One region of the Priestia sp. YIM B13490 genome, then DNA from elsewhere that is predicted to be linked to it. Evidence: a T-box and tRNA genes for the amino acid it is inferred to sense, from the RefSeq annotation. Region 1 holds a T-box; the other holds one or more tRNA genes.
What was found. The T-box of region 1 lies ahead of ACFX4R_RS15135 (valine--tRNA ligase). A T-box ahead of a tRNA ligase gene usually reads a tRNA of that ligase, here a tRNA-Val.
Positions count from the first base shown of each region.

Region 2: it encodes a tRNA-Val, which carries the amino acid that the T-box ahead of ACFX4R_RS15135 (valine--tRNA ligase) is inferred to sense. The anticodon was not compared.

Region 1 is NZ_JBHZOT010000004.1:146,195-150,623, forward strand. Features, by position in the region: gene ACFX4R_RS15135 (valine--tRNA ligase) at 1-2,139, opposite strand, end outside; T-box leader at 2,222-2,466, opposite strand; gene ACFX4R_RS15140 (hypothetical protein) at 2,697-2,894, shown strand; gene ysxE (spore coat protein YsxE) at 2,906-3,955, opposite strand; gene spoVID (stage VI sporulation protein D) at 4,033-4,429, opposite strand, start outside.
Region 2 is NZ_JBHZOT010000002.1:776,611-781,039, reverse strand. Features, by position in the region: gene ACFX4R_RS09280 (DUF1349 domain-containing protein) at 1-223, shown strand, start outside; gene ACFX4R_RS09275 (YitT family protein) at 262-882, opposite strand; gene ACFX4R_RS09270 (Lrp/AsnC family transcriptional regulator) at 1,055-1,504, shown strand; gene ACFX4R_RS09265 (arylamine N-acetyltransferase family protein) at 1,532-2,287, opposite strand; tRNA gene ACFX4R_RS09260 (tRNA-Val) at 2,552-2,623, shown strand; gene ACFX4R_RS09255 (DEAD/DEAH box helicase) at 2,792-4,237, shown strand; gene ACFX4R_RS09250 (copper homeostasis protein CutC) at 4,302-4,429, shown strand, end outside.

The sequences.
Region 1 (4,429 bases):
TTCCGGCCATTTAGCTACTGTAATCGATTCGCCTTCATGCGGCAAGCTTTGCCAAATTTCTTCGGTAATAAACGGCATGAATGGATGTAAAAGTCGCATTGTGTTATCAAGTACATAAGCTAAAATTGAGCGAGTTGTCTTTTTAGCTGCTTCATCTTCTCCGTAAAGAGGAAGTTTAGCCATTTCAATGTACCAATCGCAGAAATCATCCCAAATAAAGTTATAGAGAATACGTCCAACTTCACCGAATTCATATTTGTCAGCTAATTTTGTTACGTGCTCAATCGTTTCATTTAAGCGCGTTAAAATCCATTTATCAGCAACTGACTTTTCGCCTGATAAATCAAGCTCTTCAAATGTGATGCCGTCCATGTTCATTAATGCAAAACGAGAAGCATTCCAAATTTTATTTGCAAAGTTCCACGTCGCTTCGACTTTTTCAAAGCTGAAGCGTAAATCTTGTCCTGGTGAGCTTCCTGTAGATAAGAAGTAGCGAAGAGAATCTGCACCGTATTTCTCGATTACTTCCATTGGGTCTACACCGTTACCAAGTGATTTACTCATTTTACGACCTTCAGCATCTCGTACAAGACCGTGAATGAGTACATCGTCAAACGGACGTTTACCCGTAAATTCAAGACCTTGGAAAATCATGCGAGATACCCAGAAGAAAATAATATCGTAGCCTGTTACAAGCACGTTTGTTGGGTAGTAGCGTTTGAAATCAGCTGCATCCACATCGGGCCAGCCCATTGTTGAGAATGGCCATAGCGCTGAACTGAACCATGTATCTAATACATCTGAATCTTGTTCCCAGTTTTCGATATCTGCTGGAGCCTCATGATCTACGTATACTTCTCCAGTTTCTTTATGATACCAAGCTGGAATGCGATGTCCCCACCAAAGCTGACGCGAAATACACCAGTCGCGAATATTTTCCATCCAGTGTAAGTATGTCTTTTCAAAACGATCAGGCACGAAGTTTACTTTTTCTTCTTGCTTTTGAAGATCTACTGCTTTATCTGCTAACGGCTGCATTTTTACAAACCATTGAGTTGATAAATAAGGTTCAACAACGGCACCGCTTCGTTCACTGTGACCTACTGAATGCATGTGGTCTTCAATGTTGAACAATACACCGTCTTCTTGAAGGTCTTTAACAATTTGCTTACGGCAAGCAAAACGATCCATTCCTTCATATTTACCTGCTTTGTCATTCATCGTACCGTCCTGATTCATCACTAAAATACGCTCTAAATTATGGCGGTTTCCAATTTCAAAATCGTTCGGGTCATGAGCAGGCGTAATTTTCACCGCACCAGAACCGAATTCCATATCTACATAATCATCGCCTACGATTGGAATTTCACGACCTACAATCGGAAGGACAACCTTTTTGCCGATTAAGTGCTTATAGCGATCATCTTCAGGGTGAACAGCTACAGCCGTATCTCCTAGCATTGTTTCAGGACGAGTTGTTGCGATTTCAATATGTCCAGAACCATCTGCCAACGGATAGCGCATATGATAAAACGCACCTTGTACATCTTTGTAAATAACCTCGATGTCTGAAAGAGCTGTTTTTGTAGCTGGATCCCAGTTAATAATATATTCTCCGCGATAGATTAACCCTTTTTTGTAAAGCGTTACGAATACTTCGCGCACTGCTTTAGAAAGGCCTTCATCAAGCGTGAAGCGCTCGCGTGAATAGTCTAAGCCAAGTCCTAGCTTCGACCACTGCTGGCGAATAAAGCTTGCATATTCTTCTTTCCATTTCCATGTTTCGGCTACAAAATTTTCGCGGCCTAGATCGTAGCGGCTTTTCCCTTCGCTGCGAAGCTTTTCTTCTACTTTTGCCTGCGTTGCAATCCCCGCATGGTCCATGCCAGGAAGCCATAAAACGTCATAGCCTTGCATGCGCTTCATACGCGTTAAGATGTCTTGTAACGTTGTATCCCAAGCGTGGCCTAAATGTAGCTTGCCCGTTACGTTTGGGGGTGGAATTACAATTGTATATGGCTCTTTTTCAGGGTCATTTGTTGCTTCAAAAAACTTCCCGTCTAACCAATACTGATAACGATTTTCTTCAACGGCTTTTGGATCATACTTCGTTGGAAGAGTCACTTCTTTTTCAGACATAATGTATACCTCCATAATATAAAGTTTCAGTCTTTAGAAACTGTGTAAAGCTTTTATAAACATAAAAAAACTCCTTTCCTAATAAAAGGACGAAAGGAGTTGATTTCGCGGTACCACCTTTTTTTATAGACGTATCCCGTTTGATAAGCCTATACACTTCATTTCATAACGGTTGATTAACCGGCTTTTTCTACTGAGCTATGCAGCTGTTCAAAAAAGCTACTCATAGGCGACATTCCGAGTGCACATTCTTAAGAAATCTCACAGCAGCTGATTTCTCTCTCTGAAAGACGAACATCCCGTACTCTTCCTATTCACTGTATTTATGTATGAATTTCTCTTAATTATACTATATGAAAAAATGTTGAATCGTCAATAATCTTCTCCACTTTTTTACGATTATATTCATAATTTTTTTGTTCTGCTCTTTATTTTTTCATTCACTCGCTAATTTTGGAAATAAAATGAAGAGTCCGCTCAAAAAAATGACACCATTTCTTTCTTTTTTCATATACTTACTTTAACCTGGGCACGTGGATTGAAAGGGGCATGTACAAATGAAGAAACGAATAAATGTAAATTCGTATCAGCTGCAGCGGTGGCTCAAAACAGCAGGAGCGGCTTGTGGACAGTTTATTGTTCCTTTAACAATTTTTCAAGGTATACGTACACTATTTTTCCCTACAACCTTTGATGTACTGTTGTTGGCACTGCTTGCCATACTAGCGGTTGCTTTATATTCGGACTGGATTTAAAAACCCAAGCGCTATTCGTTCGCTTGGGCTTGTGCAGCTGCTTCCGCTGCCATTTTTTTTTGCTGATCTACTTCAAATATTTTAATATTGAGCTGTTCAATGTTTTTCGTCAGCCAGTATGCTCGAATAAATGACTGCATATGTTCAAGCTCTGTTTTACTTTCTTTATGCTGCCTATATTGAACGATACACTGATACAAGGGTTCTGGAAACGCCAAATAACTGTGTAAAAGCAGCCGTTCCTCTTCTCTGAGAGCAAAATGTTTTTCATACGTACTAAACCACTCATAGCTGTCATAGGTAGTTACTGGGTATGTGCGAAGAGTACGGAAATAAAATGAGACCAAATCATAAATCGGTGAAGCATCTTTTGCATGTTCAAAATTAATAAAAAAACCATTTCCCCGTTCATCATAGATAAAATGTTTAGCCGATAGCTTTCCATGAGACGTAACCAGCCGGATCTTTTCCTTTTCTTCCATTTCATCGTTCCACTGATCGAGCTTTCCAAAACCAAATTCAAGCGCTCTTGTCATTTCATAATAAAACGTACAGTAATGCAATTCAAACGGGGACATATAGATTTTTTTCTCGCATTCTGCTACATACTGCTTCAGCTCTTCCTGACGTTTCTCCCACGTTTCTTTCATCGATGTATAATGATTTTCTATATCTTCTTTTTTCACTTCTACTTCCTGCGCCGAAGCGCCGTGAAGCTTAGCAAGCTCTTGAAATAATTTATGATATCGAATATCACGCTCTTCGGTCGGATTATTTGGGAGCCACGGCATTAAGTAATACGAGCCGCTTTCATCTGAAACAATGGGCTGAGAACGCTTTGTTTGATAAATAGGGACAAATCCCATCCATCCTTTTTGATACACGTTCTGCAGCTTTTGAATGAAGTTTTGATTTCGTTCTTGATGATTCGCCATTTCTTTAAGCGCAAATACGCCGGTTTTCGTATAGACTTTTTTTACTTTTCCGTAGTCTTCGATAAAGTCAACATCTAAGTCATATTCTTTTAACAATACTTTGTAGTCTGCTACTGTCCGCTGCATCTATATTCTCCTTCCTCGTAAAAAATAAAGAAAACAGTTAAGACATTATATGCGTCAAAACTGTTTTCTTTCCGACTTTAACGAACGGGAATATTTAAGATGCTTCCTTCTTCCAGCTCATATTCATCTTCTAAATTATTCACTCGTAAAATGTTTTGTACATTCGTATTATAGCGGTTTGCTATCGTATCAAGCGAATCTCCGTCTTGAACAATACAAAGCTTCCACGTTGAAAAAGCTTCTTCTTCCCGCGAAAAGAGCTTTGTTAAATAAAGGGCGTTTTCATTTCGGCCGCTTTCATTTTCTTCTTTCCGAAATTCAACAATAATCTTTTCCTCTTCTTGTTCAGCTTCTTCTTGCTCAGCCTCTTGTTGAACGTCACCATACGTATTCAATTCACTAGCTTGCGATTCTTCGAAGCTTTCTTGCTCTTGACGAAGCTGAAACAGTTCAATCACATTGTCTTCTCTTTCT
Region 2 (4,429 bases), on a different contig from region 1:
AAATTTCACTCAAAACAAATCAGCGCTTTATTTTAAAATTCAGCGCAAAAACGATGATTACACCGTTTGTTATTCAAGTGATGGAGATTCTTGGACTCAGCTCCGACTCGCTCACTTATTGAACTCAACCAAAGAACCTGTTCAAGTTGGTATTTATGCTTGTAGTCCTCAAGGAGAAGGGTATGAAGCCCAATTTGATTTTATAAAAGTAGAAAAAATGTAAATAAAAACCACGATTTAGCCACAGCTAAATCGTGGTTTTTATTTAGAAAGCGCATTATCTAAAGGCTGTGTGACAGAAGCGGATGTCGGTTGATTGTGTAAAGCAATTTTTTGCTTGAAGTAGCTGATGACAAAACCTGTAATCGCAATGGATATAACAGAGAAAATTCCTTTTGAAATTCCAATTGAATACATGCTCGACAGCACGACAAGGAAATCAAATGAAAAATTCACTTTTCCAGGATCCCAGCCAAATTTTCGCTGTGCGAATAACGCTAGAATATTAGCACCGCCGAGAGAAGCTCCGTTCATAAATAAAATGGATAAGCCAAGGCCGGCAATTAGTCCGCCCGTAACAGCACCCATCAGGCTGGGAAGTGTAAAAGAAGGAAGCAAGTGATCGAGTGAAGTGAGAAGCGATAGCAAAGACACTGATCCTATAGTTGTGGCGGTAAATTTCCATCCCATTTGAAAGAAGGAAAAGAGATAAAAAGGAATATTAATGAGAAAAAAGATTACCGCAAACGATAAGGGAAGGGCATATGACAAGCTAAGGGACAGACCAGCTGTTCCCCCCGTCACTACGTGAGAGTGCCGCAAGATAAGAACACCAATACTTGCAATCGTACATCCAAGAATAATCCATAAAACTTTTCGCATAAATAAACCCCTTTGTTTGTTTTTTCGGAATTTTCATTTTCAATTATCTACTTTAATGATAGGATATTAAATAAAGAAAACACATGTATAAATGAAGGAAATAATACTTGTTCTTTTATCAACTTGAATAAAGATTTTATTTATTATATTCATTTTGAAAGGAAAGGTTTGGATGGATCAAATCGATGCACAACTATTGTCTATTTTGCAAAGGGACGGACGTATGACGATTAGTGATTTATCAAAAAAGCTGGCTCTTAGCCGTCCAAGCGTATCAGAAAGACTGCAGCGTCTTCAGGAACGAGGAGTGATCCAGCGTTTTAGCGCTACGGTGTCTCCGAAAGCTTTAGGAAGAGATACACAGCTGTTTATTCAAGTAAGCGAATTAAAAAGAAAACCGGAGGAATTTGAAGACTTTATTGAGCAAAATGAAGACGTGCTTGAATGTCATCGCGTAACGGGGCCGGTTTCTTACTTTATCAAAGCAGCCGTGTCTGGAATGGATGGACTTAGAATGCTAGTGGATGAACTGATTCCTTATGGAAATGTGAATACCTCAATTATTTTAAAGTCGCCTGTAGAAAACAGGATGATTACTCCTGTACAAAAACCGGCCCCATAAGAGGCCGGTTTTCTGTGTAAGGAGATATTAATAAAATCCTTTAATAATATAAAAATGATTTTGTAAAATATCAGGTATTTCTTCTTCTGAAACGTTCCTTTTCGTCTTTTTTTCGCCGTCTGTTACAGTTACCGTTTCGCCAGAGAGGGTAATGCGCCCTGTAGGGGTTGCGATCGTAACAAGACGTTTGTGTACAAACGGAGAATCCGCTGACGTTTGATTGAACTCACACATGGGAGTAAAGTCAGTCAGTTTCTTAGGAAGCGTAGACACACGGTACAGCGTTTTCCATACATCATCTTCCCATCGCTGCAAATCATACATATGCTCAGCAACGTTTGTCATACGATAAGAGCCGCTTACATCTCTTACTACTTCGCCATTTAAAGGCATTGGCTTGCGCACAGAATCTCCAAATCCAACGTCTACGATGTAAGGCTGATTTTCAATCGTCACAAGGTTTGTAGCGTGACTTCCTTCAATGGTCCATGTGCCGTCGGGTTTTTTGACGGTAGCTGAAACGTAAGAGACTTCATATCCGCTTTCTTTTAACAGCCAGCCAAATAGACCGTTTAATTCGTAGCAAAATCCTCCCCGCAAATTTACGATTACTTTTTGAAAAATTCGTTCTAAATCAATTATGATAGGGGTTTGAGACAGAACATCTAAGTTCTCAAAAGGAACATGAAGCATGTGTTTGTTCTGTAAAGCAGCTAAGCTTTCATACGTTGGGCTATCCGGTTTCGTAGCTAAAAACCGACTAAAATAATAATTAATATTCATCAAATGCACCTCTTAGTAAATCATTTCTCTCTGTCTTTAGCAGAACGTTCATGTAACAGCGCTTTTTCGATTGTCTCTTTGGAAGCGAATCCTTGAAGTACAAGGCTGTCAATTTTTAAAGTTGGTACTTTCATCCCGTCACGCTCCTTTATGGCATGTTTTTATTTTATCAAAAGTAAAGACGATCCTTCCAACTTGGGAACTGCGGAAAAATAGTTGACAAAATTGGATAACTCTTTCTATAATATAGTCAATACATATCACGAGCGATTAGTTCAGTGGGAGAATACATCCTTGACAGGGATGGGGTCGGGGGTTCGAATCCCTCATCGCTCATACCAAAGCCGTTTTCTTATTAATAAGAGAGCGGCTTTTCTCTTTTGTTTGACAAATCAATGCTATATTAAATCTTGAGCGCATATAGAAGAATTAAAGTATAATGAAACATAGTGCATCAGGTCATGATAAAGATAATCACTAATTTAAAATAAATGAGGGTACAAAATGAATCAAAGAAGTTTTAGTCAATATGGTCTTAGTGACAAGGTAGCTAAGGCGCTTTCTAGCCTGCAATACAATCATCCCACGGAAGTACAAAGCAAGGTGCTTCCCATCGCGCTAGAAGAAAGAGATGTTGTCGTGAAGTCTCAAACAGGAAGTGGAAAAACGGCTTCCTTTGGCATTCCACTGTGTGAATTAGTTAATTGGGAAGAAAATAAGCCCCAGGCCTTAGTGTTAACACCTACACGAGAGCTGGCCGCGCAGGTAAAAGAAGATATTACAAATATCGGCCGTTTTAAGCGAATTAAAGCAGCAGCTGTCTACGGAAAATCACCGTTTGCCAAGCAAAAAGTAGAACTAAAGCAAAAAACACATATTGTTGTAGGTACGCCTGGACGAGTGCTTGATCATATAGAAAAAGAAACGCTTGCATTAGAGAAAATTCGTTATTTGGTTATTGATGAAGCAGATGAAATGCTAAATATGGGTTTTATTGACCAAGTAGAAGCAATTATTCAACATCTTCCTAGTGAGCGTATAACGATGCTTTTCTCCGCTACGCTTCCTGAAGATATTGAAGAGCTTTCTCGCAAGTATATGAAAAAGCCGGTTGATGTTGAAATCAAAGCGAATGGATTAACGACAAGTACGATTGACCATTCTGTTATAACAGTAGAGAACGAACGTAAATTTGAACTGCTGAAAGACGTAACCACAGTAGAAAACCCGGACAGCTGCATCATTTTTTGCCGCACGCAAGAGCAGGTAAATACGCTGTTAGATGATTTAGATGATCTTGGGTATCCTTGTGATAAAATTCACGGGGCAATGGTGCAAGAAGACCGTTTTGAGGTTATGAATGATTTCAAAAAAGGTAAATTCCGCTATTTAGTGGCGACAGATGTAGCTGCGAGAGGAATTGATATTGATAATATCACACACGTTATTAACTATGACCTTCCGTTAGAAAAAGAAAGCTACGTTCACCGTACAGGAAGAACGGGACGTGCCGGTAAAAAAGGGAAGGCTATCACATTTGTAACGCCTTATGAAGAGAGAATGCTATCGGAAATTGAAGAATATATCGGTTTTTCAATTCCAACATCTACTCCTCCTTCTAAAGAAGAAGTACAGCAGGCAGCATCCGCTTTTACTGAAAAAATCAATGAGCGTCCAGAAGTTAAAAAGGATAAAAGCGAGTCATTAAATAAAGACATTATGAAGCTGTATTTTAACGGAGGAAAGAAAAAGAAAATTAGAGCGGTTGATTTTGTGGGAACAATTGCGAAATTAGACGGAGTAACCGCGGACGATATTGGAATTATTACGATCCAAGAAAATGTCTCTTATGTAGAGATTTTGAATGGAAAAGGTCCAAAAGTGTTACAAGCAATGAAAAACAAAACGATTAAAGGAAAGAAATTAAAAGTTCATAAAGCGATTAAATAGCAGAAGGAAGTCCATCTTTTTAAAGATGGGCTTTATTTATAGAGCCAATAAAGGAGTTGAGAGTATGAAGTACATAAAAGAAGCGTGTGCAGAAGGGTATGAGCAGTCAAAAAAAGCAGAAAAGCTAGGAGCAGACCGCATTGAATTGTGTGACAATCTCAGTCAAGGAGGCACCACGCCAAGTTACGGCAC